3 regions of the Comamonas sp. GCA5 genome follow, and region 1 is predicted to be linked to each of the others. Evidence: riboswitches for the same ligand, from Rfam matches in the RefSeq annotation. Region 1 holds a riboswitch; each other region holds the start of a gene.

Evidence for each region. A riboswitch is a leader RNA that binds a small molecule or an ion and turns the genes downstream of it on or off. The one in region 1 is predicted to bind cobalamin.
Region 2: another riboswitch for cobalamin. It lies ahead of cobO (cob(I)yrinic acid a,c-diamide adenosyltransferase); the one in region 1 lies ahead of SJH88_RS03175 (TonB-dependent receptor).
Region 3: another riboswitch for cobalamin. It lies ahead of SJH88_RS08880 (TonB-dependent receptor); the one in region 1 lies ahead of SJH88_RS03175 (TonB-dependent receptor).

The regions. Positions count from the first base shown of each region.
Region 1 is NZ_JAZHFR010000007.1:63,245-73,888, reverse strand. Features, by position in the region: gene SJH88_RS03195 (transglycosylase SLT domain-containing protein) at 158-1,669, opposite strand; gene gloB (hydroxyacylglutathione hydrolase) at 1,666-2,442, opposite strand; gene SJH88_RS03185 (class I SAM-dependent methyltransferase) at 2,441-3,208, shown strand; gene rnhA (ribonuclease HI) at 3,211-3,660, shown strand; cobalamin riboswitch at 3,833-4,058, shown strand; partial or broken gene SJH88_RS03175 (TonB-dependent receptor) at 4,120-4,425, shown strand; gene SJH88_RS03170 (TonB-dependent receptor plug domain-containing protein) at 4,542-5,837, shown strand; gene SJH88_RS03165 (hypothetical protein) at 5,834-5,983, shown strand; gene SJH88_RS03160 (cobyrinic acid a,c-diamide synthase CobB) at 6,039-7,436, shown strand; gene SJH88_RS03155 (bifunctional adenosylcobinamide kinase/adenosylcobinamide-phosphate guanylyltransferase) at 7,452-8,054, shown strand; gene SJH88_RS03150 (ABC transporter substrate-binding protein) at 8,051-8,971, shown strand; gene SJH88_RS03145 (FecCD family ABC transporter permease) at 8,961-9,998, shown strand; gene SJH88_RS03140 (ABC transporter ATP-binding protein) at 10,002-10,644, shown strand, end outside.
Region 2 is NZ_JAZHFR010000098.1:461-10,344, reverse strand. Features, by position in the region: partial or broken gene cobN (cobaltochelatase subunit CobN) at 1-3,481, opposite strand, end outside; gene cobW (cobalamin biosynthesis protein CobW) at 3,481-4,560, opposite strand; gene SJH88_RS16765 (ABC transporter ATP-binding protein) at 4,604-5,413, opposite strand; gene SJH88_RS16760 (FecCD family ABC transporter permease) at 5,413-6,447, opposite strand; gene SJH88_RS16755 (ABC transporter substrate-binding protein) at 6,444-7,319, opposite strand; partial or broken gene cobO (cob(I)yrinic acid a,c-diamide adenosyltransferase) at 7,319-7,875, opposite strand; cobalamin riboswitch at 8,071-8,286, opposite strand; gene SJH88_RS16740 (GNAT family N-acetyltransferase) at 8,332-8,835, opposite strand; cobalamin riboswitch at 8,895-9,120, shown strand; gene SJH88_RS16735 (ABC transporter substrate-binding protein) at 9,255-9,884, shown strand, end outside.
Region 3 is NZ_JAZHFR010000028.1:2,787-13,430, forward strand. Features, by position in the region: gene SJH88_RS08880 (TonB-dependent receptor) at 55-2,004, opposite strand; cobalamin riboswitch at 2,141-2,371, opposite strand; gene SJH88_RS08885 (hypothetical protein) at 2,575-2,739, opposite strand; gene SJH88_RS08890 (PgaA family protein) at 2,853-3,785, opposite strand; gene SJH88_RS08895 (glycosyltransferase family 2 protein) at 3,782-5,032, opposite strand; gene miaA (tRNA (adenosine(37)-N6)-dimethylallyltransferase MiaA) at 5,497-6,489, opposite strand; gene SJH88_RS08905 (hypothetical protein) at 6,530-6,694, opposite strand; gene SJH88_RS08910 (multidrug effflux MFS transporter) at 6,691-7,767, opposite strand; gene SJH88_RS08915 (alpha/beta hydrolase) at 7,915-8,757, opposite strand; gene SJH88_RS08920 (methylglyoxal synthase) at 8,852-9,715, shown strand; gene SJH88_RS08925 (porin) at 9,792-10,644, opposite strand, start outside.

The DNA of each region.
Region 1 (10,644 bases):
GCGTCGCTTGGCATGGTCGTACGGAGCGGCTGCCTGCGGCTTCGCATCTCGTTTCAAGCCTTTATCTCCGAGGGGTTGGGTTGTGAGAGTGGCTCTCAGGCACCTTCCCCAATAAAAAAGGGCCCTGAAAAACCAGGGCCCTTTTTGTCGTCGGCGCTCAGCGCTTGCGCTTGGTCGGCGTGTCGCCGCGGGTTTGTTGCGCCACCTTGGTGACCACGGGTTTCTCTTTCGCAGTTCCGGTGGCGCGCGGGCGCTTGGAGGTGTTGCTTGCCTTGGTGCTCTTGCTGACCTGTGCGGTGCGGGTGGGGGCGGCGCTGACGCGCACGGTCTTGTACACCTCCAGCGACTGGCCGGCGCGCAGCGAGGCAGTGGGCTTCATGTCGTTCCAGCGCGCCAGGTTGGCCAAGGTCACACCATGGCGGCTGGCCACCTTGGCCATGTTGTCGCCACGCAGCACCTTGACCGCGGTGCGGCGCGTCACTTCGGTGATCTCCGGCGCAAACGCCAGGGTGCCGTGGTCGGCGATGTGCGTGGACACGTCCTGGCGGTGCTGGGGCGATCGCGGCACCATCAGGGCCGATCCGGCCTTGATCATCATGCGTGGCGGAATGCGGTTGACGCTGCGCAGGTCGGTCTCGCTCATGCCGACCCGCTGGGCGGCACTGGCCACCGTCATGGTACTGGGGGCGACCCAGACGGTCCAGCTGGCGTACTGGTCGTCATCGTAGGCGGCCAGGTTGCGCTGGAACACCTTGGCGTTGTCCCAGGGCAGCAGGATCTGGGTGGTGCCGGCAGCAAAGATGGTCGGGCGGCTGAACGAGGGGTTGAGAGCCTTGAAGTCCTCCAGGCGCACGTCGGCCAGGCGGGCGACCAGCTCGATGTCCATGTCGCGCTTGATCTCCACCGCCTGGAAGTAGGGGTGGTTCTCGATGTTGGGCAGCTCGATGTTGAACTTTTCCGGGTGGGCGATGATGTTTTTCACCGCTTGCAGCTTGGGCACGTAGTTGCGTGTTTCGCCCGGCATGTTCAGGTCGGTGTAGCTGGTCTCCAGGCCCATGCGTTCATTGCGCTTGATGGCGCGCCCGACGCTGCCTTCGCCCCAGTTGTAGGCGGCCAGGGCCAGGTGCCAGTCGCCGAACATGCGGTGCAGCTTTTCCAGGTAGTCCAGGGCTGCGCGGGTGGAGGCCAGCACATCGCGGCGGTCGTCCCGGAACGCGTTCTGGGTCAGCTCGAAGTACGAGCCCGTGGCCGGCATGAACTGCCACATGCCGGCGGCCTTGGCGCTGGACACGGCCTGCGGATTGAAGGCGCTCTCAATGTAAGGCAGCAGGGCCAGCTCCATCGGCATGTTGCGCTGCTCCAGCTCCTCCACGATGTGGAAGAGGTACTTGCTGGAGCGTGTGGTCATGCGCTCGATGTAGTCGGGGCGGCTGCCGTACCACTGCTCTTGACTGCCGACCAGCTCGTGCTCCAGGTCGGGCATGGCAAAGCCGCGGCGGATGCGTTCCCACAGGTCGCTGTTGTATTCCAGCGAGGTGACCTTGGAGGTGCCGGGGGAGGCGCGTGTGATGGGCTTGAGCGGACCGTCGTACGAGGAGGTGGAGGGGGCGGTCGCGCAACCAGCGAGCCAAACCACGCTGGCGAGGACTAAAAGATGGCGCAAATTCATCGGAATGCGTTTTTCCATTCACGCAGCGCTGCGAACACGCTGGCGGGTTGTGTAGGGTCTACGGTGGAGCAAAAGTGGTGTGCGCTGTGCGCAACCTCTGTAACGTCGCAACGTAGAAAAGGGTTGATTGCCAGCTCCTGCCCCAGCGTCGAGGGCAGGGTGGGCTGCTGTTGCTGGCGCAGTGCCTCGCAATGCGCGCGGTATTGGAGCAGGGCAGGGTTGCTTGGTTCCACCGCGCAGGCAAATTTCAGGTTGCTCAGAGTGTATTCATGGGCGCAAAACACACGGGTGTCGTGTGGCAAAGCCGCCAGCGTCTGCAGCGAGTCGTACATCTGCTGCGCCGTGCCCTCGAACAGGCGGCCACAGCCGCCGGAGAACAGCGTGTCGCCGCAAAACAGCAGTGGTGCCGCATCCACGGGGGCGCAGTACCAGGCGATGTGGCCGGCGGTGTGGCCGGGCACTTCCAGCACCTGCCAGTCCTGCCCCAGCAGGCGGATGCGGCTGTGCGCGTCGACGCGCACCACGGGCTCGGGCAGGGGCTCGTAGGCCGGGCCGTAGACCGTGGCGCCGGTGGCATTACGCAGCACGTCCACGCCGCCCACATGGTCGGCATGGTGGTGGGTCACTAGAATGGCTTGCAGCTGAAGGCTCTGGGCGTGCAGCGCCGCTTGAACGGGCCCGGCGTCGCCAGGGTCCACCACCACGGCGTGCTGGCCGTCGTGCAGCAGCCAGATGTAATTGTCAGAAAACGCAGGCAACGGCAACAGGTTCATGAACGATGCAAAGCAAGAGGGCCATCCGTGGATGGCCAAGGCATTTGGCCGCTATCTGCTCGACTGGGAGCAGCAGCGGTGTGATGAGGCGGTGGCGGATATTTTCGGCTATCACAGCGTGCAGCTGGGCTGGCCCCTGCTGCAAGCGCTGCGCCACAACCGCATGCCCAACCGCTGGGTGGCCGCGCAAAGCACCGATTGGAACCTTGAACCCGGGGCTTGCCAAGTCCCTGAAGGTGTACAACTTTTGTGCGCCCCCGAGGCGCTGCCGTTCGCCGAGTCCAGCGTCGACCTGCTGGTCATGCCCCACACCCTCGAACATTGCCAGGACCCGCATGCCGCCTTGCGCGAAGCGGTGCGCGTGCTGGTGCCCGAAGGACGGCTGCTGCTGTTTGGACTCAACCCCTATAGTCTGTGGGGGCTTCAGCATGGGCTGGAGCGTGTGCCGGAGCCCGGGTTGAATGCCTGGCGCGGCCTGCCGTACTGGCGCGTGCGCGATTGGCTGCAGGTGCTGGCCATGGACGTGGTGGCTGCCGATTTCGGTTGCCACGCCCCGGCGCTGGAGGCGCCGGCCTGGCTGCAGCGCTGGCGCTGGATGGATCGACTGGGCAACAAGGCCTGGCCGGTGCTGGGCGGTGCATACTGCGTGCTGGCTGTGAAAAGGGTGCATGGCATGCGCCTGCTGGAGCCTGCGTGGCGCAAGCGTGCGCCCGCGGCGCAGGCCCGCCCGGCGGCAGCGTGCCAGCAAGCACCACAAAGGAAATAAATTTGAACCAAGTAGTGATTTACACGGACGGGGCCTGCAAGGGCAACCCGGGGCCGGGTGGCTGGGGCGTGCTGATGCAGGCCGGGCCGCACACCAAGGAGTTGTTTGGCGGCGAGCGCGAGACCACCAACAACCGCATGGAGCTGACCGCCGTGATCGAAGCGTTGCGCGCCCTCAAGCGCCCCTGCGATGTGACGCTGTTCCTGGACAGCGAGTACGTGCGCAAGGGCATCACGGAATGGATCCATGGCTGGAAAGCCAAGGGCTGGAAGACTTCGACCAAGCAGCCGGTGAAGAACGTTGAGCTGTGGCAGGCGCTGGATGCGCTGGTCAGCGGCGCGGGACACCGCATCGAGTGGCGCTGGGTCAAGGGCCATGCGGGCGATCCGGGCAACGAGCGGGCCGATGCCCTGGCCAACCTGGGCGTGGACCGGGCGCTGGGCAGAATTTGAAAAAGATAGCGCCTGGCGCTGAATGAGCAAGGGCTTCAGATAGGTTTGTATCTGAGGCCCTTTGTCTTTGTGCGGATGCCGCTCATTTTTTGTGCAGCCCTGCATTCGGCTGCGGCACTGCTGTGCGGTGCACCATGGCCCGTCACGCCCAGTTAGAATCGCCAGCTTGCATTGTTGGTGCTCGCAACTTGGTTCGCAAGATTGCAGTTCAACGGGAAGCAGGATGGTGGGTCGGCCTTCGACCTGACCTAGCCTGCGCTGCCCCCGCAACGGTGAGTCCCTGGCGCCTGTCATAGCGCCCCTCCATCAATACAGCCACTGGATGCCTTGAACAAGCACCTGGGAAGGCGATGGACTGAGGGACCAGCCCGGATACCGGCCAACATTCGTGTGTCTGCCCCTTGGGCAGGCATGTTTGCCCATGGTCGGCGGGGAGGCTGACACGGGTGGAATCTGGTGATGTTTCCAATGAATGTGTTCGAACAACGGCGTCAGCGTGCCTGGATGCCGGCGATGGCGTGGCGCCCGGTCTCTCTGGCGGGCCTGGTGGCGCCGGCGGCCTCGGCGGCCCTGGATGAGGTGGTGGTCTCGGCCACGCGCTCCGAGCAGCGCCTGAGCGAGGTGCTGGCGGATGTGACGGTGCTGGACGGGGAGGCCCTGGAGCGCAGCGGCGCCCTGGCGCTGGAAGATGTCATGGCCAAGGTGCCGGGCATCCAGATCACCCGCACCGGTGGCCCGGGTTCGGACACCAACCTGTTCCTGCGCGGCGCGCACAAGCAGCACACGGCGGTGTATGTCGACGGCATCCGCATCGATGCCCAGAATGGCTCCGGCGGCGCCCCTGGGAGACGCTGCCGCTGGAATCGATCGAGCGCATCGAGGTGCTGCGCGGCGCGGCCGGTGCGCTGTATGGCTCGGACGCCATGGCGGGCACGGTGCAGATCTTCACCCGCCGTGGCGAGACCGGCTTCAAGCCCCATGTGTCCGTGGGCGCGGGCTCGTACGGCACCAAGAAGGGCACGGCCGGATTCAGCGGCGGGCAGGGCGCCTGGGACTATGCCCTGGGCCTGTCCTATGCCGACAGCGAGGGCTTCGATGCCAAGACCGGGGGCACCCGCCGCAACGTGGACAAGGACGGCTATGTGCGCAAATCGGCGAATGCGCGCGTGGGCCTGCAGCTCAGCGCGGGCCAGCGCCTGGACGTCACGGCCCTGACCAGCGATTCGAACGCCGGCTACGACAGCCGCGCCCAGGGCAACGACCGTGCGGTCCGCACCCTGGATGCCTATGGCCTGAACTGGCAGGGCGACTGGACGCCCGCGTGGCGCACGCGCGTGGCCGTGAGCCAGTCGCGCCACGGCTACGACACCTGGACGGCCACGCACTACCGCACCGAAACCCTGCTGCGCAATTACCTGGTGCACAACGAATGGCGCAGCCGCGTGGGCACTTTCTCGGTGCTGGCCGAGCGGCGCGAGGACACGCTGGAGAACACCAGCCTGGTGGGCGGTGACGCGCGCTCGCGCCACCAGAACGCGCTGGGCCTGGGCTATGGCCTGCACTGGCAGCGGCACGCCGTGCAACTGAACCTGCGCCATGACCGGGACAGCGACTTTGGCGGCAAGCGCACGGCCACACTGGCCTATGGCTGGGACTTCGCCCCGCACTGGAAGGCCACGGCCTCGGTGGGCACCGGCTTTCGCGTGCCCACGCTGTTCCAGCGCTTCTCGCAGAACGGCGATGCCAGCCTGAAGCCCGAGGAAAGCCGCAACATGGAACTGGGGCTGCGCTGGGGCGACAAGGACCGTGCGTTCAGCGCCACGGCCTACCGCAACAAGATTGAGAACCTGGTGGTCTATGCCGCCAAGCAGGGCACCTGCCCGGTGGCGCTCAGCCAGGGCTGCTACCTGAACGTGGACGCGGCCCAGCTGGAAGGCATCACTCTGGCCGGCAACTGGCGCGCCGGTGTGGTGAAGTGGTATGCGTCGGTGGATTTCCAGAACCCACGCAATGCCCAGACCGGCCGCTTGCTGCAGCGCCGCTCGCAGCGCTATGCCACCCTGGGGGCTGAACCACCCTGGCGGGCTGGACCCTGGGCTCCGAGCTGCAGGCGGCCAGTCGCCGCTTCAACGACGATGCGGAGGCCGTCAAATCCCTGGGTGGCTACACCCTGGTGAACCTGTCCGCCTCGCGCCAGCTGGCCAGGGACTTCACGCTGACCGCGCGCATCGACAATGCGCTGGACCGTGACTACACCCTAGTCAAGGACTACGCCACCGCCGGGCGTACGCTGTGGCTGGGCGTGAAATGGATGTCCTGGTAACCGCCGACGCCGTATCTGCCCGCCGTGGCCCTGGCGGGCACCCCCGAGAGCTTGCATGTCACCACTGATTACCCCTCCATCCCCTCCCGTGCACCACTGCGTGGCGGTGCTGATTGCCGCCCCCGCTTCGGGCCAGGGCAAGACCACCATCACCGCGGCGCTGGCGCGCTGGCATGCCCGCCAGGGGCGCCGCGTGCGGGTCTTCAAGTGCGGGCCGGATTACCTGGACCCGTACTGGCACCAACTGGCCAGCGGGGCCACGGTGCACAACCTCGATGGCTGGATGGTGGGCATGGACGAGGTGCGCGCGCGCCTGCATGCTGCGGCCGCGCAGGCCGATGTGATCCTGATCGAAGGCGTGATGGGCCTGTTCGACGGCAGCCCCACCGCGGCCGATCTGGCCACCCAGCTGGGCGTGCCGGTGCTGCTGGTGGTTGATGCCTCGGCCATGGCGGGCAGCTTTGGCGCACTGGTGCTGGGCATGCAGCAGTACCAGCCGGGCGTGCCCTGGGCCGGTGTGCTGGCCAACCGCGTGGCCACCGGCATGCACACGCAGATGCTGCAAAGCAGCCTGCGCGACCCGCAGCTGTGGCTGGGCGGCTTGCAGCGCATGGGCCCGGGCAAGGACGCGCAGCTGCTGCCCGAGCGCCACCTGGGCCTGGTGGCAGCCCACGAGCTGCCCGATGCCATGGCGCGGCTGAATGCCGCGGCCGATGCCCTGGCCGACACGCCCCTGGGGCGCATGGACTGGCAGGACTGGCAGCGCTGGTCGGTGGCGTTTGAAGCCCCGGCGCAGCCCGTGGCAGCCCCCCAGCCCTGGCTGCGCGGGCGCACCGTGGCCGTGGCCAGCGATGCGGCGTTCAGCTTCATCTATCCCGCCAACCTGGACTGCCTGCAGGCCATGGGCGCCAACCTGGCCTTCTTCTCGCCCCTGGCGGGTGAGCGCCTGCCGGTGTGCGATGCCGTCTGGCTGCCCGGTGGCTACCCCGAATTGCACGCCGCCACCCTGGCGGCCAACACCGGGCTGCAGGCCGACCTGCAGCAGCACGTGCAGGCCGGCAAGCCCGTGTGGGCCGAATGTGGCGGCATGCTGGCCCTGGGCCAGCGCATGACCGATACCCAGGACCAGAGCCAGCCGCTGTGGGGCATCCTGCCGGGTGAGGCGCGGATGCAGGAACGCTTGGCCGGCCTGGGCATGCAGCAGTGCGCGCTGCAGGGTGGGGTGCTGCGTGGGCACACCTTCCATTACTCGCGCTTCACCTGCCAGGCGGCCGAGGTGGCGCGCACCAGCCGCCCCCGGCAGCCGGTGGCGCCCGACAAGGGCGAGGCCATCTACCAGCACGGCAGCGTCCATGCCAGTTATTTCCATGCCTGGTTTCCCTCGCACCCGCGTGCCGTGGCCGCCTTGCTGGGGGCCGAGCCCGTGCAATGGGACACGGCCGCACAGCCATAATTTGCGCTCCACACCATGACTTCTCCGATGCAACCCTCCACCCCCGCGCTGCCCTGGCAGGAATTGATCCTGGGCGGCCAGAAAAGCGGCAAGACCCGCCGGGCCGAGCAGGCGGCGCGCACCTGGCTGGACGGCGCCCCCGGGCGCGAGGCCGTCTACCTGGCCACGGGCCAGGCCTGGGATGCCGAGATGCGCCAGCGCATCCAGCGCCACCAGGACGACCGTGCCGCCCGCGTGCCCGGCATGCGCACCCAGGAGGCCCCGCGGGCCCTGGCGCAGGCACTGCAGGCCTGCAGCCAGCCGCAGACCCTGGTGGTGGTCGATTGCCTGACCCTGTGGCTGACGCACTGGATGATGCCCATGGAGGGCGTAGATTTTGGGGCTGATCAGGCTCCAGCCCAGGACTGGAGCGCGCAGCGTGCTTTGTTTTTGGAAGTGCTGGCCGCCTGCCCCGGCCCGGTGGTGGTGGTGGGCAACGAAATTGGCCTGGGGGTGATTCCCATGGGGCGTGAAGTGCGTGCCTTCGTGGATGCCCTGGGCAGCCTGAACCAGGACGTGGCCCAGGTGTGCCGCCACGTCACCTTGATGGCGGCCGGCTTGCCGCTGCAGCTCAAATGATCCGGCTGTCACGCCGCGGCCTGTGGCTGGCGCTGGGCCTGTGGGCGGCCGGTTTGGGCCAGGTGCAGGCCGCCGATCGGGCCACCGACCTGGCGGCGTTGGGGGCCCAGGATGATCGGGGCCGCCCGGTGGCGCGCGTGCAGGCGCCGCAGCGCATCGTCAGCCTGCTGCCGTCGTTGACGGAAACCGTCTGCGCCCTGGGCGCCTGCGACCGCTTGGTGGGCGTGGACCGCTATTCCAACTGGCCCGAAGACCTGCAGCGCAGGCTGCCCGTGCTGGGCGGCGGCCTGGACCCGAACGTCGAGGCCATCGTCGCCCTCAAGCCCGATGTGGTGCTGCTGTCCAACTCGGCTCGCGTGGTGGAGCGCCTGGAGGCCCTGGGCCTGCGCACCGTGGCGCTGGAGCCGCGCACCCAAGCCGATGTGCAGCGCGTGCTCCACAGCGTGGGCCAGCTGCTGCGCCTGCCACCGGCGCAGGTGCAGCAGCAGTGGCAACGCATGCAGGATGGCATCGATGCCGCGGCCCGCACGCTGCCTGCCGGCGTGCAGGGCGGGCGGGTGTACTTCGAGGTCAGCCGCGGCCCGTTTGCGGCCGGGCCGTCGTCCTTCATCGGCGAGCTGCTGACGCGCCTGGGCATGCGCAATGTGGTGCCCGATGCGATGGGGCCGTTTCCGCGGCTGAATCCCGAATTCATTGTGCGCGCCCGCCCCGACGTGATCATGATGGGCAACCACAGCATGCAGCTGGCGCACACCTACCCGGGCTGGACCACGCTGGAGGCGGTCCGGCAGCAGCGCATCTGCGCTTTCGATCCCCGCGAGTCCAGCATCGTCGTGCGCCCCGGCCCCCGCATGGACGAGGCCGCGCGCATCATCGCCCGCTGCCTGCGTGACAAGGCCCCCCGCCATGCACCGTAACCCGCCACAGGGCGCCCTGTCGCACGAAGCCGCGCGCAGCCGCTGGCTGGCAGCGGGCCTGCTGGCGCTGACCGCCGTGCTGTTGCTGCTGGGCGCCAGCGTGGGCAGCACCGGCTGGGAAAGCATGTGGTCGCTGCGGGACGACCCGGTGGTGCAGCAGATCGTCTGGGACATCCGCCTGCCGCGCACCCTGGGTGCCTGGCTGGCCGGGGCCTTGCTGGGCCTGGCCGGGGCCGTGGCCCAGGGCTTGTTCCGCAACCCGCTGGCCGACCCGTACCTGCTGGGCAGCGCCTCGGGCGCGGCCCTGGGCGGCGCACTGGCCATGGTGCTCAGCGGCACCGCAGCCATCGGCATGGCCTGGATGCAGCGCCTGGGCATGACCGGCATGGCCTTTGCCGGTGCGGCCGCAGCGGTGGTGCTGACGCTGGTGCTGGCGCAGGGCGTGCAAAACAGCCTGCGCATACTGCTGGCCGGTGTGGTGGTGGGCGTGGTGCTGGGCGCCGTGCGCGACATGCTGGAGCTGCGCTACCCCGACATCCTGCAGCCCATGAAGGCCTTTGGCCTGGGCAGCACGGCCTTCATCGGCTGGGCGGCCTGCGCGCTGCTGCTCGGGGCCTGGGCCCTGTGCAGCGGCGTGGCCTGGGCCTTGTCCCGGGTGCTGGATGCGCTGACACTGGGCGAATCCACGGCCGCCAGCCTGGGCCTGCCGCTGGCGCCCATGCGCGCCGGCCTGATCGCCGTGATGGCGCTGGCCACGGGCACGGCGGTGGCGCAGACCGGCTTGATCGCCTTCGTGGGCCTGGCCGCGCCCCACCTGGTGCGCAGCATGGTGCGCGTGGGCCATGCCCGCAGCATTTGGTTGGCCAGCCTGATGGGCGGCGTGGTGCTGCTGGTGGCCGACATCCTGGCGCGCTGGGTGATGGCACCCGAGGAATTGCCCGTGGGCGTGCTGACTGCCTTGCTGGGCGGCAGCTACCTGCTGTGGCTGATGCACCGGGGCCATGCGGCCCGGCAGGTGCGGGGCTAGACCATGACCGAGGTGCCCATCTTGACGCCATCCCCCGCCCTGCAGACGCGCGACCTGCGGGTGTCCGCCGGTGCCCAGCCCCTGCTGCACGGCGTGCAGGTGCAGGTGCCGGCCCAGCGCTGGACCGCCGTGGTCGGCCCGAACGGCGCCGGCAAGTCCACGCTGCTGCGGGCCCTGGCGGGTTTGCAGCCGCGCAAGGCCTGGCAGGGCCAGCTGGACCTGCTGGGCCGCCCCTTGGCCGCATGGTCGGGCCGGCAGCGTGCGCGCACCCTGTCCTGGATGGGGCAGAACGAGGCGGTGGCGCAGGAGCTGTGCAGCTATGACGTGGTCATGCTGGGGCGCCTGCCCCACCAGGCCTGGCTGGCTCCCCCCAGTGCCCACGACCATGCCGTGGTGCGGCAGTGCCTGGAGATGACGCAGGCCTGGGACTGGCGCCATCGCCCGCTGGCCGAACTGTCTGGGGGCGAGCGCCAGCGCGTGCTGCTGGCCCGCACCCTGGCCGTGCAGGCGCAGGTGGTGCTGATGGATGAGCCCCTGGCCAACCTGGACCCGCCGCACCAGAGCGACTGGATGCAGACCGTGCAGCAGCTGGTGCGCCAAGGCCACACCGTGGTCAGCGTGCTGCACGAGCTGGGCATTGCCCTGC
Region 2 (9,884 bases), on a different contig from region 1:
CTGATTTCCTCTTGCAGCGTGCGCATGCGCGGCGATTGCGGGTTGCTGTGATCGCCAAAGTACAGGTCCGGCTGCTGGCCGCTGTAATGGCGCACGGCGGCCGCCATGCCCCCCTGGAACTGGTAGTAATCGTCCGAGTCCAGCAGGTCGTGCTCGCGGTTGTCCTGGTTGTGCACCACCAGCTGGATCTCGCTGAGGCGGCGCACAAAGGTCTCGGGCACCGCCGTGCCGTCGTCCTGCTGACCGTAGGCATAGGCGCCCCAGTTGCGGTAGGCCGTGGCCAGGTCCTCGTCGCTGTCCCAGTTGCGGCCGTCAATCAGCCCCTGCAGGCCGGCGCCATAGCTGCCGGGCTTGGCGCCGAACACGCGCAGCCCGGCCTGGTGGCGGGCCGCCTCGTGGCTCAGGCCCTGGGCCTGCAGCTCGGCCGCTTCCTGCAGCACGCGCGCGCGGATGGGGTTGGTGAAGGCGTCCTCGTCGTCCAGGCTGGCGACCTTCTGCACGGCGGCATCGAACAGGCGGATCACGTTCGTGAACGCGTCGCGAAAGAAGCCGGACACCCGCAAGGTCACATCCACCCGGGGGCGGCCCAGGATGGACATGGGCAGCACCTCGAAGTCGCTCACGCGCCAGCTGCCGTCGTCCCACTTGGGACGCACGCCCAGCAAGGCGAAGGCCTGGGCGATGTCATCGCCGCCGGTGCGCATGGTGGACGTGCCCCAGACCGACAGGCCCAGCGAGCGGGGGTAGTCGCCATGCTCCTGGGTGTAGCGCTCGACCAGCAGCTGGGCCGACTTGAGGCCCAGGGTCCAGCTGGTGGGCGTGGGCACGGCCCGGGTGTCGATGGAAAAGAAGTTGCGCCCGGTGGGCAGCACGTCGGGGCGACCACGCGTTGGCGCACCACTGGGCCCGGCGGGCACGAAGCGCCCCTGCAGGCCACGGCTGAGCTGCAGGATTTCCTGCGGGCCGCAGTCCTGCAGGCGTGGTCGCAGATCGTGCTGCACGCGTTGCAGCACCTGACGGGCATGCACGAAATTGGCCTCCAGCGCAATGCTGTCAAGCGCATCATGCTCCAGAATTTGCAGTGCCAGCAGCTCCAGCCGCTCGCGCGTATCGCCGGTGTGGCGCCAGGGCTGGGGGTCGACCTGCCGCAGCAGCTCGGGGAACGGGCCACTCCAGGGCTGCTCCCAGGCGGCGTCCAGCGGATCGAAGTCGCAGCCCGGCAGCAGGTCCTGCGCCAGCGCCCGGATCAGGCTGTTGTTGGCACCCTGGCCGTGGCCCACGGGGTGGCGCGCCAGAGCCAGCAAGGTGTCGCGCTCCAGCCGGCCGGTGGGCGACTGGCCAAAGATGTGCAGGCCGTCGCGGATCTGGCTTTCCTTGAGTTCGCACAGGTAGGCATCGGTCTTGTTCAGCAGCTCCTGCTCCTCGGCCTCGGAGCGCGGCGCCGCCATGCCCAGGTCCTGGTGCAGGTCGTGCGCGACGATGTGCGCCAGGATCTGCTGGCGCAGCAGCGTGGCCCGCCGGCGGTCCAGCGTGATGGCTTCGTAGTACTCGTCCACCATGCGCTCCAGGTCGCGCGTCGGGCCGTAGCTTTCGGCGCGCGTCAGCGGCGGCATCAGGTGGTCCACGATCACCGCCTGGGCGCGGCGCTTGGCCTGGGTGCCCTCGCCCGGATCGTTGACGATGAAGGGGTACAGGTGCGGCATGGGGCCAAACGCCAGGTCCGGCCAGCAGGTCTGGGACAGGGCCACGCTCTTGCCGGGCAGCCATTCCAGGTTGCCGTGCTTGCCCACGTGCACCATGGCATCGGCCTGCCAGGCGGTGCGCAGCCAGTGGTAGAAGGCCAGGTAGTAATGCGGTGGCACCAGGTCCGGGTCGTGGTAGCTGGCCATGGGGTCCAGGTGGTAGCCGCGCGCCGGCTGGATGCCCACAAACACCTGGCCCAGGCGCAGCCCGGCCACCATGAAGCGCCCCTGGCGTAGCATGGGATCGGCTTCGGGCGCACCCCAGCGCTGCAGCACGGCCTGCTGGTTGACCTCCGGCAGGCTGTCAAAGAATGCCTGGTAGCTGGCCAGGTCCAGGCTTTGCTGGGCCGCGCGCAACTGCCAGGACGCGGGATCGTTGGTGATGCCTTGCTGCAGCAGCGCCATCAGGGCATCGCCGTCGGCGGGGATGTCCTGCAGTGCATAGCCTTGCTGCTGCAGGGCCTGCAGGATGTGGATGACCGAGGCCGGCGTGTCCAGCCCCACGCCATTGCCCAGGCGGCCTTCCTGCGTGGGGTAGTTGGCCAGGATCAGCGCCAGGCGCTTGTTGGCATTGGGCCGGTGGCGCAGGCGGCACCAGCGCCGGGCCAGCTCCACCACGAAGGCCAGGCGCTCCGGATGGGCCTGGTACTGCACCACGTCGGACTGGGTCAGCGCGCTGCGGTGCGACAGCCCTTTGAAGCTGATGGCACGCGTGATGATGCGGCCATCCACCTCGGGCATGGCCACGTGCATGGCGATGTCGCGTGGCTGCAGGCCGTGGGCGTCGTCCAGCCAGCTTTGCTGGTTGCTGCCCGACATGATGACCTGCAGCACCGGGATGTCGCCCGCCAGCGCGTGGTCGCCCGGGGTTTCCAGCGACGACTGGGCGAACGAGGTGGTGTTCAGGATCAGCGACACCTGGTGGGCCGCGCACAGCTGGTGCAGCAGGGCCAGGCTGGTTGCGTCCTTGAGCGACAGCACGGCCAGCGGCAACGGGTTCATGCCCTGGGCCCACAGTTGCTGGCACAGGGTGTGGAACAGCTGGGTGTTGCCCGACTGCAGGTGCGCGCGGTAGAACAGCACCACCACCACCGGCTGGCCGGCCTGCCACTGCAGCGGCCCGGGCTGCTGCCAGTCCTCGACCGTGGCCACATCGTGCGCCGGGTGGTAGACGGCGGTGGCCGGCAGCGGCCGGGCGGGCAGCGCCGCCTGGGCGCCGCCCAGGAAGCTGTGCCACAGGTAGCGGAACATCTCGCGCGCGTTGGCCGCCCCGCCCTCGCGCAGGTAGCGCCAGATGCTGCGGCACTGCTCGATGGAGGCCGTGCTTTTTGCAGCAGGTTCATGTCTTCCGTGGTGCAGCCGGAGAACATCACCAGCGTGATGCGGTGCTTGCGGCAGACCTCGCGCACACGCTCCGTGCCATACGGCCAGTAGCTTTCGCCGCCCAGGTGGTCGATCACGATCACGCGGGCGTGCTGCAGCACCTCGTCCACGTACAGGTCCACCGAGGCGGGCTGGCGCAGGTGCATCAGGTTGGCCAGGCGCACCGTCGGCAGGGGCTCGCCCTCCAGCCCCGGGGCTGTGGCCTGTGCCTGCAACTGTTCATAGGCATCGGCCAGCAGCGCCAGCGTGGTGTCGGCCGCACTCAGCACCACCACGTCGGCCGGCGACTGGCCCAGGCTGGACACAAAGGCTTCGTCGTCGACAAAGCCACCGGGCTGGACAGCGAGCAGGTGCATCAGCAGGCTCCGGCAGTCAGACCGTCCAGCGCAGCGCGGATCGCGCCCTCCTCCAGGTCGTGGCCGATGAACACCAGGTGGGTCTGGCGGGCCTCGTCCTCGCGCCAGCGGCGGTCGAAGTAGCTGTCAAAGCGCTTGCCCACGCCGTGCACCACCAGGCGCATGGGCTTGTCCGGCAAGGCCACAAAGCCCTTGATGCGGTAGACCGTGTGCTCGGCCACGATGGCGGCCAGCTGGGACAGCAAGGCCTCGCGCTCCACCTCGGGCAGTTGCACCACCACCGAGTCGAACACGTCGTGGTCGTGCTCGTCGTGGTGGTGGTCGTCCTCACCGTGCTCGTGGTGGCCCACGCGTTCATGGATGCTGTCTTCCGAGGCGCTGGACAGGCCCAGCACCACGTCCAGGTCGATCTGGCCATGGCTGGCGGCCACGATCTTCACCTGCGCCGGCACTTCCTCGCGCACGATGGCTTCGACCTGCGCGCGCTCGGCGGTGCTGGCCTGGTCCAGCTTGGTCAGCACCACCAGGTCGGCGGAGATCAGCTGGTCCTCGAACAGCTCGTGCAGCGGCGATTCGTGGTCCAGGTTGGGGTCCTGCTTGCGCTGGGCATCCACGGCCGCGGGGTTGGCGGCAAACTGCCCGGCCGCCGTGGCGGGCACATCGACCACGGTGATGACCGCGTCGACCGTGCAGGCGTTCTTGATTTCGGGCCAGTTGAAGGCCTGCACCAGGGGCTTGGGCAGGGCCAGGCCGCTGGTCTCGATGAGGATGTGGTCGATCTCGTCGCGGCGCTCGATCAGCTTGCGCATCACCGGGTAGAACTCTTCCTGCACGGTGCAGCACATGCAGCCATTGGCCAGCTCGTACAGCTGGCCGCTTTGCGCGCCGGCCTCGTCCTCGCAGCCGATGCCACAGCCGCGCAGGATGTCGCCATCGATGCCCAGCTCGCCGAACTCGTTGACGATCACCGCGATGCGGCGGCCATTCGCGTTGGCCAGGATGTGGCGCAGCAGCGTGGTCTTGCCGCTGCCCAGAAAGCCGGTGACGATGGTGGCGGGAATTTTTTGGTGGGTGTTCATGGTCGAAAGACTCCTGTGATCCGTGAAAAATGGGTCGTCGGCTTCAGCGCACGCCGGCCCCCGAGGGTTCTGTCCCAGGCCGGCAGCGCCAGGGCAGCACGTAGCCCTGGCTTTCATGCTCGCCATGCATGGCCTGGACCTGGTAGACACGCTGCAGGTGCGCCGGGGTCAGCACATGGCGCGGCGCACCGCAGGCCACGGCCCGCCCGCCTTGCAGCAGCAGGACGCGGTCGCAAAAGCGGCTGGCCAGGGTGAGATCGTGCAACACCACGACCACGGCGTGGCCGGCATTGCACTGGGCGCGCAGCAGCTCCATCACGCTGAGCTGGTGGTAGGGGTCCAGCGCCGCCACGGGCTCGTCGGCCAGCAGCAGCGGCGCCTGCACGGCCATGGCGCGGGCCAGGCGCGCGCGGGCGCGTTCACCGCCCGACAGCGCGTGCAGGTGGCGCTCGGCCATGTCCGTCAAATGCATAGCACTCAGCGCAGCATCCACGGCATTTTGATCGGTTTTGGATGCCGACGCCAGACGCCAGCGGCCTTGGTGCGGCAGGCGCCCCAGGGCCACGAAGTCACGCACCTGCAAGGGCCAGGCCACCTGGTCGCCCTGGGCCAGGTAAGCCAGGCGCCTGGCGCGCTGGTGGGGGGCCAGGCGTGCCAGGTCCTCGCCATCCAGCAGCACCCGCCCCTGGTGCGGCAGCAGCTGGGCCAGGGCGCGCAGCACCGTGCTCTTGCCCGCGCCATTGGGGCCGATCAGGGCCAGCAGCTCGCCCGACTGGACCTGGAACGACAGGTCCTGCACGCAGGTCTGGCCCCGCCATGCCACCTGCAGCGACTCGACCGACAGCGTACGCATCAGCGATGCCTCCAGCGCTCGCGCACCACCAGGTAAAAGAAGAAGGGCGCGCCGATCAGGGCCGTGACCACGCCCAGCATCAGCTCCACCCGCCCGCTGAGCAGGCGCAGCGCAATGTCCGCCCCCAGCAGCAGCACGGCCCCGCCCAGCGCACTGGGCAGCAGCAGGCGCGAGGGCCGGTAGCCCACAAGGCTGCGGAACAGGTGCGGCACCACCAGTCCGATGAAGCCGATGGACCCCGTCATCGCCACGCTGGCGCCCACGCACAGCGCCGTGCCGGCAATCACCTGCGCGCGCAACCGCGGCAGGTTCACGCCCATGCTGGCGGCCTCGTCCTCGCCCAGCGTCAGCGCATCCAGTTGCCGGCCGCTGCCGGCCAGGATCAGCAGCCCCAGCGCAATGAACGGCAGGCACAGCCGCACCTCGTCGAAGCTGCGGTCGGCCAGCGAGCCCATCAGCCACAGCACGATGTCCTGCATGTCGGTGGGCGTGGGGGCCAAGTTGATGGCCAGCGACGTCAGCGCCGCCATCAGCGAGGACATGGCCACGCCCGCCAGAATCAGGGTCAGGTTGCTGGCGCCCCGGCTGGCGATGCGGTAGAGCACCAGCGTGGCGGCGGCCGCGCTGGCCATGGCCACCGTGGGCAACAGCCAGGCATTCCAGTGCCACAGCCCGAAATAGATGCACAGCACGGCGCCCAGGCCGGCGCTGGAGCTGACGCCCAGCAGGCCGGGCTCTGCCAGCGGATTGCGCAGCAGGCCTTGCAGGGCCGCACCCGCGACGCCCAGCGACATGCCCACCAGCACCGCCAGCACCACGCGCGGCAGGCGGATTTCCTGCACGATGGCCTGGTGGCGCACGGCCAAATCGCTGGCGCCTGCGGGCTGCCAGGCCGCCGCCCACCAGTCCGCCACGCCGATGGACACCGAACCGATGCCCAGGGAGATGCCGGCCAACACCAGCAGCAGGGCCAGCAGCCCGGTGTTCAGCAGCCAGACACGGGGCATGCCGGTGCGCGGGGTCCAGCGCATCATGGCCCCCCCTCGCGCAGCGCCACCCGGGCGGCAGGCCGCGGCAAGGCGTCGATCTGGGCGGCCACCGACTCGGCCGCCTCAATCAGTTGCCAGTTGCTGCAGCCCCAGTCGTTGTGCTGCAGCACCACCACGGGGATGTGCTGCAGCAGCTTTTGCATCTGCGGATGGCGGCTCAGCCCGGAGCGGGCATAGGCCGCGTCATTGACCAGCCCGGGGGTGATGAAGATGTCGGGCGGGTTCTGCACGATGCGCTCCAGATCAATGCGCCCCCAGCCCTGCAGGCCCAGCGCGCTGGCATGGTTGCGCAGGCCGGCGGCCGTCAGCACGGCGTCCACATGCGTCTGCGCCCCCGCGCTGCCGCCATTCGGGCGCAGGTACAGGACCTTGAAAGGCCGCGGTGTGCCGCGCAACTGCGCCAGCCTGGCGGACAGGCTGTCCAGCAGCGCCTGCGCGGCGGCCTCGCGCCCCAGGGCCTGACCCATCTTGCGCGTGCTGCTGAAGATGCCCTCCCAGTCGGTGGGAAACGGCACCGTCACGATCTGCACGCCATGGCGCTGGAGCAAGGCCGTCTGGTGCCGGGCATTCCAGCGCCGCGAGGCCAGCACCACCTGGGGCTCCAGGTGCAGCACATCCTCCGCCGTCGCTTCGTTGGCGGGAAATTGCCGGGCCTGGGCGGCCAGGGAAAAGCGCTGCGCATCCTGGCTCTGGCGCGACAGCGACAGGATCTGCTGCGGCGCCGCCAGGCTCAGCGCCAGGGTGTCCGCGCAGATGTTGGTGGACATCAGCGTGGGCAGCGCCCCCGCCCCCGCCCCCACGGCCATGGGCAGGCCGGCGCACAGCGCCAGCAGCAGGGCCTGCAGCGGTGGCCGCATCAGAAGTCCACACCCGCCTGCGCCTTCACGCCGGCCTGGAAGGCATGCCGGGTGTCGGCGATCTCGCTGACCGTGTCCGCCAGCGCCAGCAGCGGTGCCGGCGCACTGCGGCCGGTGATGACCACCGATTGCCCGGCGGGGCGGCGCTCCAGCGCCTGCTGCAGCTGGGGCAGCGCCAGATAGCCGTACTGCAGCATGAAGGTCAGCTCGTCGAGCACCACCAGGCGCAGGCTGGGGTCGGCCAGCATGCGCTGCGCCGCCTGCCAGGCCTGGTTGGCGGCGGGCTGTCGGCCTCCCAGTCGCTGCGCTGCCAGGAACAGCCCGTGGCCATGGCGTGGTAGTCCACCTGGGCCATCGCCCCCTGCCCCAGCAGCCCCTGCTGCTGCAAAAAGGTGACTTCGCCCGAGGCGTGGGTGCCCGTGATGAACTGCACCACGCCGGCGCGCAGGCCATGGCCCAGGGCCCGGTACAGCATGCCGAAGGCCGAGGTGGTCTTGCCCTTGCCGTGGCCGGTCAGCAGCACGACGATACCGCGCTCGACCTGGGCGCGCGCCATGGCAGCCTGCACCTGGGCTTTCTTGTCCTGCATGCGTTCGGCATGCTGTTGTTTGAACGTGAGGTCCATGCTCTCCCCGAGCCATTTCCATGGAAAGGCATGCCCATACGGGAAGGTGGTGTGTGTGTGCGGCGGGCCGGCGCCCCGCCAAGGCGGGATGGAACCTGTCAGCAAACGGCCCACACCCCGTGGCATACAACTGCGTGCCAACAGGTCGGTATTCTGGCTCGCCGTCATACAGCGCACACCGCCTTCCCGGGGGGCACCCAGTGGCATCGAAGTGTGTCTGTCAGGCTTACAGCAGCGGGGGCTGCGCCGGAATGCTCCACACCAGGGGTGTGAGGTCACCGGACTTCCCGTTTCACCCCACGCACGCGGGTGCGGCGGGGCTCCTGTTGGAGTGTGGATTATAGAAGCGACTGCCGCCCCCGCGGCGCAGACCGCGGGCGGCACGCGCTACAGGGCGCATTGCATGTGGATGGTGTGCCAGGGCGCGGCCGTTTCACGCTGCACCACCTCAAAGCCCTGCTGCTGCCAGAACTCCAGCGCGCCCGGCAGGAACGGGTGCGTGTGCAGGTACAGCAGTTGCACCCCCTGGGCGATGGCGTGCTGGCGCACGTGGTCCAGCAAGGCCATGGCCAGCCCCTGCCGGCGCCACACCGGGGCGACGAACAGGCGCACCACCTCCACCACGCGCAGCGCACCGAAATCCAGCTGCGCAAAGCGGCCATCGTAGGCGCGGTAGGCAATGCTGCCCACCATGCCGTGCTGCGGATGCCGGGCCGCCCACATGCCGCCCGTGCCCGCCGCGTACACCTGCTCAAAATGCTGCAGATCCGTGGGGGTTTGCTGCGGATCCACCAGCGTGCCGAACATCTGCTGGCGGGCCACGTGCAAGAAATCCTGCACCACCTCCAGGCGGTGGACGGGCGCAATGACCATGCATTCGGGAAGGGACATATCAGGCTGAAAACAGGTGTCCACGCAGACGGTGCCTGCGCCAGACGCTACAAAATCAGCTACATTACCCGAACTTTGGTTCCGCAAGGACATGCGCCAGCCACCGCCAGCCGCATGAGGGAATCCAATGACCGCCACCCGCTTCAGGGTCTGGCGGCCGAATGGAACTGCCCCCGCAACTGTAGGCAACGAGCCCGCCCCATCCGCCACTGAATCCACATTCGGGAAGGCGGGGCGACGCGATGACGTGCCAGTCAGGAGACCTGCCAAAGCACCAACCATCGATTGCCGGCGGGGTGTCCGGGAAGTGAGCAATGTCCCGTGGACCTGCCTGCCAGGGCCTTTCGGGGTCCCGCGCGCCGCGGGGGTGTTGCCAGTGCTTCCAGGGGTACCCGCTGTTTCTGGAAAGAAGCCCCCTGATGCTGCCTCGACGCCTTGCCTACGCCGCCCTGCTGGCCACCGCCCTGTCTGCCCACGCTGCGGACTACCCGCTGCAGCTGCAGAACTGCGGCCATCGCCTCCAACTGGACCGGGCACCGGCCTCGGTGGTCACCATCGGCCAGGGCGGCACGGAAATGCTCTACGCCCTGGGCCTGGGCGACAAAGTGGTGGGCACCGCCCTGTGGTTCAACCCCGTGCTGCCGCAGTTCCAGGCCATCAACGACAAGGTGCCGCGCCTGTCGGACAACATTCCCAGCTTCGAGTCGGTGATCGGCAAGCGCCCAGCCCTCGTGGTCTCGCAGTTCGAGTGGATGGTGGGCAAGGACGGTGTGGTCGCCACGCGCGAGCAGTTCCATGACCTGCGCATTGCCACCTACGCCATGCCGACCGATTGCGAAGGCAAGAACAACCTGGTCGGCGCCGACGGCACGCGCACGGCCAGCTACGACGTACAGACCCTGTACAAGAGCATCCGCCAGCTGGCCGAGATCTTCGGCGTGCCGGCGCGCGGCGCGCAGTTGGTCCAGAGCCTCAGCGACCGCCAGGCCCAGGCCGTGGCCAAGGTCCAGGGCGCGCAGCGTCAGCCGCTCACCGCGGCGCTGTGGTTC
Region 3 (10,644 bases), on a different contig from region 1:
GGCATGTCCCACCGCTGTACCGCCCCCGGGCGTGGGCGCGGCAGGGGCACGGGGTCAGAACTGCATGCGTGCGCCCAGCTTCCAGGTGCGCTCGAACTGCACGGGGTAGATGGCGTCGTCGCGCACCCAGATGCCGTTCTTGCGGTCCAGTAGGTTGCTGACGCCCACGTACATGTCCAGGTGCTTGTCCAGCTGGTGGCGGTAGGTCAGGTCCGTGCTCTGGAAGGCTTTTTGCCGTTGGGCGTTGTTGTTGTCAAAGTCGCCCGCGGCCCAGGTGCTGCTGCGCCAAGTGTGCGACAGGTGCAGGTTGCCACGCTCCGCGACGCGCAGGTTGAGGCCCAGCACCACGCTGTGGCGCGAGACGCCCGGCAGCTCCTTGCCATCGAAAGCGCCGCCGCCGTCGTTCTCGCGGTCGATGATGGCGCGTGTCCAGGCGTAGTTGATGTGGCCGGACAGCCGCGGGGTGATCTGCACGCGGTCCTGCAGCTCCAGGCCGTACTTGTGGGATTGGTCGATGTTGGTGTTGATGCCGGAGAACGGACCGGTCTCGAAGTAGTAGATCTCGTTCCAGAGCTTGGCGTAGAAGGCCGACAGTTTCAGGCGGTGGCGTGCCGTCTGGTGGTTGGCGCCCACAGTCAGTGTGCGCGCCTTGGCGGGTTCGATGAAGCCGTTGAAGGCGGTGACGGGCGAGCCCGAGCTCCAGTCGGTGAAGAAGAAACGATCCACGTCCGGGGTGACGAAGGCATCGCTGTAGTTCGCAAACAGTGCCAGTTGCGGCGACAGGCGGTGGTTGGCCCCCAGCTCCCACGAGGTCAGACGCTGCTCAGATTGCAGGGACTGGCCGCTGAGCGGGCTGTGGCGGTAGGTGACTTCCTCGCGGCGGATGCCGGCGGAGAGGGTGAGGGCCTCCAGCATGTACTGCCCCTGCAGGAACAGGCCGCGGTTGTGCTTGGTGGTGCTGCCGGATTGCGTGCGCTGGCCATCGAAGTTCTGATAACCCGCATTCAGGATCAGCGCGTCGTGCTGGAACTGCGCTGCCACTTCGTTGGACACGTAGCGGTACTGGGCGGGCGTAGAGTTGGGGTACCGCGAGGACTTGTCCTCATCGTTGTGGCGGGCCGACAGCTTCCACTGGCGGTTCACGCGGTACTCGGCGCCTAGGCTCCAGTGGTCGCTTTGCAGCTTCTGCTGGATGTAGGGGTAGGGGTCTCCGGTGTACATGCCGGGGTTGGCGTTGAACTGTGCCTGCGTCAGCGGATTCGGGTAGCGCGTGTCGATGTGCGAGGCGCCAGCCTCCATGTCCAGGCTCAGGCCTTCCACCGGCTTGAGGGCACCGGCCACACGCCAGGTGTTGCCTTCCGACTGGTCCCGGTGGCCCGTGGGGTCGGGGCTGCTGAATCCGTTCACATGGCTGTGGTCCAGGGTGGCCGACAGATCGAAGCGCTCGCGGACCAGGCCTGCCGAGGCGATGGCGCCGCGCTGCCCGTGGTCGCCCGCATAGGTTTCCAGGCTGACGCCGCTGCGCGGCTTGGTGTAGATCTGGATCGTGCCGGCGGTGGCGCCGTCACCGAACATCACGGCACCGCTGCCCTTGGTGATTTCGATGCGCTCGATGTCGCTGAGCGAGATCGAGCCGATGAGCTGTGGGATGGAGTCGATGTTGTTGAGGCGGCGGCCATCGACCGAGATCACCAGGTTCTGGAAGCCGTCATTGCCATAGCCCCGCATGCTGATCTGCGGGGTGTAGCGGTTGCCGTAGCTGGGGCTGATCTGCAGCGAGCTTTGCTGCGCCAGATAGTCGAACAGCGAATGCGCGCCCGAGCGCTCGATGTCGCTGCGGGTGTGCACCTCGGACGCATAGGGCGCATCCTGGTCGTGCATGTCGATGCGTGTGGCCGAGACCACGATGGGCTCGCTGAGGCTGGACTGGGCGCTGCCAGGGGCCGCCAGCAAGGACAGGGCGGTTCCCACAGCCAGGGAACATGGGGAAGGACGGGAGGGCATGGACATCACTCATCAGGCCGCGATCCTGCGTCCCCGCAGGCGGCGGTGTTGCGTACATGGATGCACCGCGTTCGGTGAAGGGGGCTGCTGAAGGCAGCCAACATGCCGCACTCGTCGCTGCCACCCCGCAGCGCATCCGACTCTGTACGTTTCGGCCGGTCTCCGGGCTGGTGCGTTGGTCCGGTTGACCGGACATGTGGAACGCCTTCCCAGGACGTTGTCGTCCCAGTGGCACTGCTTCCACAGACTCGCACTTACCGTTGCGGGGGCAGCACAGGCATTGCATCCATTGGGGAATGGCGCGCACCTGTTTCCCGTTTAACCCAGGGCGTGACCGACCTGGGCACCGATAACGTGGTCACCGCCTCTTGGGAGGCAGTGGACGGCGATGATACCGGGCTTCCCGCCCGCACGGGTTGCGCGGCGCAGGTGCCCGCAGCGCTGGGACGTGCATCCAGGCTGTGGTGTGACAGGGGATATGCTGATAGTTGGTGCTTGCACTGTGTGGGTGCACCTGCGGCATCGCCCACACGCACGGAGCCTGTGGCGTTGGGTGTGTGTCCAGCGCGCTCAGCGCGAATGCACCACGCTGGCGTCGATCTCGCCATACACGGTGATGCCGCTGCCGCTGCGGGCGCTGGTGTCCGAGGGCTGGTAGTACTGCGCGCGCTGGGCGCAGCCACCCAGGGCCAGTGCAAGGCACAAGGCGGTGGCGCAAAGGGTCATGGTTTTCATGGGCAACTCCTGGTCCAAGGCTAAGGCCTGGGCGGCCGGTTCACGTAAGCAGTGGTAAGTGTGGGCCGGGCCGCCGGCTGGGTCCAGGCCATGCGCGGCGTGCAGGGAACCCCTTAGAAGGGGATGCGGACGTTGGCCACGGCGTTGGTGTAGCGGTAGCTGACACTGCTGCCGATGATGGAAGACGCATGGTCCCGGCTGGTGGCAAAACCCAGTTTCCACTGGATGGCGGCACGGTGCGGGGCGGACAGGTACAGGCCGACGTGCCACAGGCGCTGGCCTTCGCCTTCGATGTATTGGCGGCCCAGGTCGGCGTGTGTGCTGAGGACCACCTGGTCGTTGAGGGCTTTTTTCCACATCAGGCCCAGCGCAGCTTCGCGAAAGCGTTCGGGCGAGAAGTAGGCGCGGCGATAGGGCTCGCTGTTGCGGTAATGGCGCGTGGTGGCATAGGCATACAGGCCCTGGTCTTCGCTGAGGGTGAAGGTCCAGCGGCTGCGCAGGGTGTCGCGCCGGTTGTCGTCAGAAAACCAGGTGCTGCCTGCCGCCAGGCCCAGGCTCCAGCGTGGCGAGAGTTGCTGGTCCAGCACGGCCATGGCCGTGGTGGCAGTCAGCCCCTCGGTCAGGCCACGGCGGGAGTTGACCACGTCACGCTCCAGGCTGACGCCGGCAGAGGTCTGGCGGGACAGCTGGTACATGCCATCCCAGACGCCCACCCAGTGTGAGTGACCGGCGCTGCGGTTCAGGCCCAGCCGGCCCTGGCTGGTCCAGGATGGGGTGCGCTGCTGGTGGGTGAGGTAGAGACTGCGCCCCTCGGTGCTCCAGCCGTCGATGGCGTAGTGCTGCCAGCCGGCCCGCAGCCCCCAGCCGTTGGCGCCCTCGTACTGGGTCCAGGGCTTGAATTCGCTGAAACCGTCAGAGTCGTTACTGCCATCCACCCCCGCAGAGACGAAGCGGCTGGGGCGTTCGTCGCTGGAGGCGGCTGCGGGGCTGAGGGTGACGGCGCACAAGAGGGCCGCGCAGGCGGTGTGGTAACAGATCAGGTTCATTTGGTTCCCCAGTGTTTGGTGCGGCTGACGATTTCTTTGAAGTAGCCCCAGACACAGGCTGGCTGCAGCACGATGCTGTAGAACAAGGCATAGAAGACGAAGCCTAATGGGTTGCTGCGCACTTTCAGCCCTTGTTCACGAAACATGGCAGACTGGACGTGGAACATCAGGTAGTTCACCAGCAGGGCCAGCGGCAGCACCAGCAGTGTCATGGGCCCCGCAATCCAGTAGATCCCCAAGCAGGCCAGCAGCAGGCCGGGTATGAAGGCCAGGGTGTATACCAGGTCCATGTACGGGAACAGCAGGTTCCACCATATGAACAGCGTGCTCATGCGGGCCTGGAACAGCAGTTGCCAGTGCGCCTTGAAGGCCTCGATCAAGCCCCGGGACCAGCGCTGGCGTTGGCGGATGAACTGCTTCCAGGTTTCCGGGGCGTTGGTGAACAGACAGGCGTTCTCGGCAAAGCCGACGCGGTAGCCGGCCTTGAGGATGGCCCAGGTCAGCACGATGTCTTCCCCCACAGTGTGGGGCCAGCCGCCCAACTGGCGCAGCACCTGGGTATCGTACAGGGAGAAGGCGCCCTGGGCCACCAGCGTGCCCTGGTAGAGGCTTTGCAGGCGCTTGATGGCGGCAATCCCGTGGAAGTAATCCCACTCCTGGATTTTGGTGACCAGGTTCACGCGCGAGTTGCGCACCAGCACGGCCCCGGCCACGGCGCGGGTGTTGACGGGGTCGCTCAGATAGCGGCGCACCAGGTTGGCCAGGGCGTTTTTGAAAAGGTAAGAGTCCCCGTCCACGGTCAGGGTGAGGGGCGTGTGGACCTGTTCCAGTGCCTGGGTCAAGGCCCGGGCCTTGCCCACGTTGCGGCCGATGTCCAGCACCCGCAGCCAGGGATAGTGCACCGTGCCCAGCAGTTCCAGGGTGTTGTCGGTGGATCCATCGTTGACGACGATCACCGACAAGGGGCCAGGGTAGTCCTGGCGGTCGATGCTCTCCAGCGTGCCCAGGATGCTGGCGGCCTCGTTGTAGGCCGCCACCAAGATGGTGATGGCCGGCAGCGCGCCTGTGGCGGGCTGGGGCTTGAAGCGCGGGCGCCGGTCCAGCAGCAGGCTAACCACCAAGAAGGCATTCATGAAGCCCGGAATCACGGCGATGCCGTAGATGACCAGGTAAGCCAGCACGGGCCCGGTCTGCTGGCTCAGGTCGTGGACCCAGCGCTGGCCAGCCAGGCGGCGCCACAGGCCCACAGGACCGAAGCCGCGATGGCAATCCCGAACTTGGCGCGCACGGGCAGATACCACCGTGGACGCTGCGGATCGGGGGCATCCGGCGGCCGAGAAGCAGGGGAAGGGGAGGGACCGATCAGGGAAGGCGGGTTGGGCATGCAGGGCTAGACATTGCAACCGCATGCAAGCATGCGGTGGTTGTGCGGCCAGTGCAACGGCACTGCAGACGTGGTGCTCAACCGCGGCGTGGAAAGTCGGCAGACCCAGCGGTCTTACCGGTGGCGCAGTATTTTACGCCTGCCGCAGCGGTGGGCACGGTGAACCGGGGTGGTCCCGCGCCGCATCAGGCCGTGGCACTACTGGGCCCGTGGGCCGCACAGGGGCGTGGCACGTGGGCGATGCCATCGGGCAACAGGCACCATTGTCCGGGCAGCGGTGGCCGGCTGCACAAGGCCGGTCCTAAGTCTGAACGGTCTGTGTCGTTATCAGGCCGGCAGGCACTGCAGCGCGGCCTGGACCAGCTGCATGGTGGCCAGCGGGTCGTCGCAGGCGATGGTGTGGCGCTGGGGCATGCTGCGCAGCCAGGTGATCTGGCGCTTGGCCAACTGGCGCGTGGCGGCAATGCCCTTTTCGCGCACCAGGTGCATGTTCAGTTGCGGGGTGTTCTTGCGGACCTGCCAGTCCAGCTCTTCCCAGACCTGGCGGTAGCCCACGCAGCGCATGCTGGGCAGGTCGGGGTGCAGGTCGCCGCGCGCGCGCAGGGCTTGCACTTCGTCGATGAAGCCGGCGTCCAGCATCGCCTGGAAGCGCTGGGCGATGCGGGCGTGCAGCCAGGCACGGTCGCTGGGTTCCAAAGAAAACAGCGTGCAATCAAAGGCGGGCTGTGCGTCTTCAGCTCTCTTTTTTGATTGGTGAAAGCTGGACAGCGGCTGGCCGGAGATGTGCCACACCTCCAGCGCACGCTGGATGCGCTGGCTGTCGCCGGGCGCCAGGCGGGCGGCGGTTTCCGGGTCCACCAGGGCCAGTTCGGCATGCATGGCGGGCCAGCCGATGCTGGCGGCCTGGGCGTCCAGCCGGGCGCGCACCTCGGGGTCGGCGGCGGGCATGTCGTCGATGCCGTCGAGCAGCGCCTTGAAATACAGCATGGTGCCACCCACCAGCAGCGGAATGGCGCCGCGGGCGCGGATCTCAGCGACCAGGCGCTGGGTGTCCTGCACGAACTCGGCCGCGCTGTACGACTGCAGCGGGTCGAGGATGTCGATCAGGTGGTGGGGCACGGCGGCCCGCTCCTGCCGGCTGGGTTTGGCGGTACCGATGTCCATGCCGCGGTAGACCAGGGCCGAGTCCACGCTGATGATTTCACTGGGTTGGCCGCGCTGGGCCAGGACGGCGGCCAGGGCCAGCGCACCGTTGGTTTTACCGGAAGCCGTGGGGCCTGCAATCGCAATGCAGGGCAGAGGGTGGGGGGACGCAGTCAAGGCAGGGGGTAGGAAAGGGTTGAAGCCAGCCCGGCGCGCATCAGGCCGAAGTGGCCGCGCCGGGGGCGCCGTAGCGGCGCACCAGCATCCATGATGCCAAGGCTGCGGCCAGGCACCACAGGCCCAGCCCGAAAACCAAGGGGTACACAGTGCCATTGAAGCTGCGGCCCAGCACCTGCCCGGTGGCAAAGGCGCACACCATCATGATGAAACCGTTGAGCGCCGAGGCCGTGCCCGCCGCCTGCGGAAAGCTGCTGACCGCGCCGCTTTGCCCGCAGGGCTGCTGGATGCCGTGGGCCACCGGGTACAGCATGCACACCGCGGCATAGGCCAGGCCGCTGCGCACGCAGGCCCAGGCCAGCGCCGCCAGCAGCACGCGCACAGCAGGGCCAGGCCGCCGGCCACGGCCACGGTGCGGCGCACGCCCCAGCGCACCAGCAGGCGGCGGCACAGGATGGTGCCGCCGATGTAGACCATGCCGTTGGCCGCCAGCAGCAGGCCGATGTCCTGCGCGCTCCAGCCCAGCACACCCATGAACACGAAGGGCGAGCCGGTCAGGAACACCACCAGCCCGGCGAACGAACAGCTGGTGGTGGCCGTGTAGGCCAGGAAGGTCGGGTGGCTGAGGATGCGGCGCCAGTTCTGCCACAGTAGCCGCGGGCGCAGGGCGTGCGGGTTGAAGTGCTGCACGCTTTCCTGGAAATGCAGCCACACCAGCAGCCAGGCCCCGCTGCCGGCCAGCGCCAGGGTGACCATGGTGGCGCGCCAGCCCAGGTGGGTGGCCAGCAGGCTGCCCAGCAGCGGGCTGCTGCAGGCCAGCACGCCCAGGCCGGTCAGGGCCTTGGACATGACCTGCGCCCCCTCGACGGGCTGGTACAGGTCGCGCACGATGGCGCGCGCCGCCATGACGGCCGCGCCCAGGGCGGCGCCCTGCAGCACCCGCAGCACGATGAGGCTGTGCATGTCGGGCGCCAGCGCGCAGCCCACGGCTGCCAGCACGTACAGGCCGATGCCGGTCAGCAGGATGGGGCGGCGGCCCCAGCGGTCGGACAGCGGGCCCCACAGCAGCTGCGAGCCGCCAAAGGCCAGCAGCAGCGCGGTGAAGGTGGTCTGGGTCTGGGCCACGCTGGCGCCCAACTGTTCGGTCAACAGGGGCAGGGCCGGCAGGTACAGGTCGGTCGTCAGCGGTTGCAGGCCCAGCAGCAGGGCCAGCATGGCGATGACGAACACGGGGGACATGGCCGCGCGTGCGGCGGCGGGAGGGGCAACAGAAGACACGAACAACCAGTGCGAAGTGAAACCAACGGGCGGCAGGCCATGGGGGCCGGCCGCCGCGCAGGTTAGCAGTTGCACCTGGGCGTGGTGTCGCTTGTTTAAGACAGTGGCAAAAAATGCCGCTGGCGCTTGCCTGGCAAGCGCGAACAGCTATGGATTTTTAGGTGCCAGCCACGCAGCCAGGGCGGCACGGTACTGGGCCTGACCCAGGCTGTTGGTGTTGTGGTGGGTGCCGCCTTGCACCAGCACCCACTGCTTGGGCGGCACGGCGGCGTCGTACAGCTGCTGGCCCAGGGCCGGGGGCACCAGCGTATCGGCGCTGCCGTGCACCACCAGCAGCGGCGCGCCGATGTGGGCCACCTTGTCCAGCGAGTCGAATTTCTGCGTGATCAGCGGCCCCAGCGGCAGCCAGCCCCACTGGAAGTTGCGCGCCATGTCGCGGATGTTGGTGAAGGTGCCTTCCACCACCAGGCCCTGTTCGTCGTCGACGCGCGTGGCCAGGTCGATGGCGATGGCCCCGCCCAGCGAGTGGCCGAAGATGAAGCGCGGCGCCTGGGGGTGCTGCTGTGCCAGCCAGTGCCAGGCGGCCAGCGCGTCTTCGCGGGCGCTGACCTCCGAGGGCAGGCTGGCCGGCTGGGTCTGGCCGAAGCCGCGGTAGTCAATGGCCAGCACGGCAAAGCCCAGGGCGTGCATGTGGCGCATGCGCAGCGTGGAGCCGGTGACGTTCCAGCGCGCGCCGTGCAGGTACAGCAGCACGGGTGCGCGGGCATTTTTCTGGGGCAGCCACAGGCCGTGCAGGCGCACGGCCTGCTGGTCGGCCTGGCTGTGGAAGTCGATCCACACGTCCTGCATGCCCGCCATGTCGGCACGCTGCCAGACGCGGTCGCTGGGCTGGAAGATCATGGCGCGCTGCTTGGCATCCAGCGCAGAGCAGCCGGCCACGGACAGTGCGGTGGCGACGGCGGTGGCCCAGATCAGGTGGCGCAGTTTCATGGTGGTGGTGACGCAAAACAGGGTGGTTTGGGACTATGCTTGCCGGCAAGCTTGCGCGCGGCCGTGCAGGCGTTGACCAAGGATGAATGTGACCATGCTGATCGGGCTTGCTGCCAACCGACTCCATCACCAGACCGAGGACGCTGCGCTGTTCGCACTGCTGCGCGCCATCGAACCCGGCATCCGTGAGCTGCAGCTGGGCCTGCATGCCGTGGGCCGCACCTATGATGCCATCGCGGCGGCCGACATGCTGCACCGATACCCCCAGCTGGTGCGCTACCCCTATGGCCGCGAGGGTGGGCTGATGAAGCTGGTGGCCGAGGTGGTGGGCATGGGCGATGGGCGCACGCTGGATGCCGCCATCTACCTGACCGACCCGGTGGACCCGTCCTCCATCTTCCCCGAGGCACTGGCCCTCAAGCGCCAGTGCGTGATCCACGGCAAGGCCTTCCTGTCCACGGTGGCCAGCGCGCGCGACTGGATCGAGATGGAGCGCATCCATGCCGGCCTGTCCCAGGACCGCAATGCCGACCGTTTCCACGACTACGAGAACCAGACCCTGGCGCTGATTGCCCACGATGCGCTCAAGCCGCAGATGCTGGAGTTCGTGGCGCAGAACTTTGCCCTGCTGTCGCGCTTTCGCCGCCGCGTGGGCACGGGCACCACGGGCCAGAAGCTCAACGAACTGGCCTGGAGCAAGGGCTGGCCGCAGGACCTGCCCTGGGTGGACCGCTACAACAGCGGCCCGCTGGGGGGCGATGCGCAGATTGCCGACCTGGTGCTGGAGCGCCGCTGCCAGCGCGTGATCTTCTTCGAAGACCCGCATGTGGCGCGCCAGCACGAGGCCGACATCCAGCTGCTGGAGCGCGCCGTGACCACGGTGACGCACGAAGCGGTCTGCACCACCACGCTGAAGGTGGCGCAGCGCTGGTGCGATGCCGCCTTGCTGCGCGCCTGAGCGCTCGCATCCCAAGCCATCCAAAAAGCAGCCCGCAGGCTGCTTTTTTTGTGGGGACGCCCGCTGTGGGCCGGCCTCAGAAGTGGTGGCGGATGCCCACCGACAGTGACTTGCGGTCTTCGTCCGCGGCCAGGTCCTCGGCGGCGAAGTGCGCGCCGTGGCGGTTTTGCAGCACGGTGTAGAAGGCGTAGAGCTTGGTGCGCGCGCTCAGGTGGTGGTTGTAGCCCACGGTCCACTGGTCGGCCTCGGCCTGGCCGGGGGCGTTGGCGTGGCCGAAGTTGGCATGCAGTTCGCCGGCGCCCATCGCATAGGCCACGGCGGCGCGGCTCACCTGGGTCTTGGCATGCACCCCGGCGACCCGGTCCTGGCTGCGCTGGTGGTAGCCCGAGACGGTCCAGTCGCCCTGGGTCCAGGTGGCGCGCACAGCGTACTGCTGTGCATCGGCCCATGCGCCGTAGCCGGCGCCGAAGGACCAGGGACCGCGTTCGTAGTTGGCGGCCAGGTCATAGGCGTTGTGGCCCTGGTGGGCGGCGTCGCGCTCGTGGAAGCTGACGGTGGACTCCAGCGTCAGGCCGTGCCGTGTGGGCGACTTGTAGCCCAGGCGGTTGGCGGCGTTTTCCACGCCGGCGTACAGCGCATCGGCGCTGATGCCGTAGTCCTCGTTGTGCAGGCTGGTGCGGTCGGCCACGGCGTAGTACGAGGGGTTGAAGAAGCGGCCCATGCGCACGGTGCCGAATGTGCCTTCCAGGAACACTTCGCTGCGGTTGCTGAAGAAGCTGCCGGCCTGGCTGGTGGCGCCGTCATCGGTCTGGATGGCGCTTTCCAGCACGAAGCCGGCCTTCAGGCCCTGGCCCAGGGCTTCCACGCCCTTGAAACCGAAGTAGGCGTCGCTGCTGTTCAGGCCGTGCACGCGGCGGTGGCCGATCTGG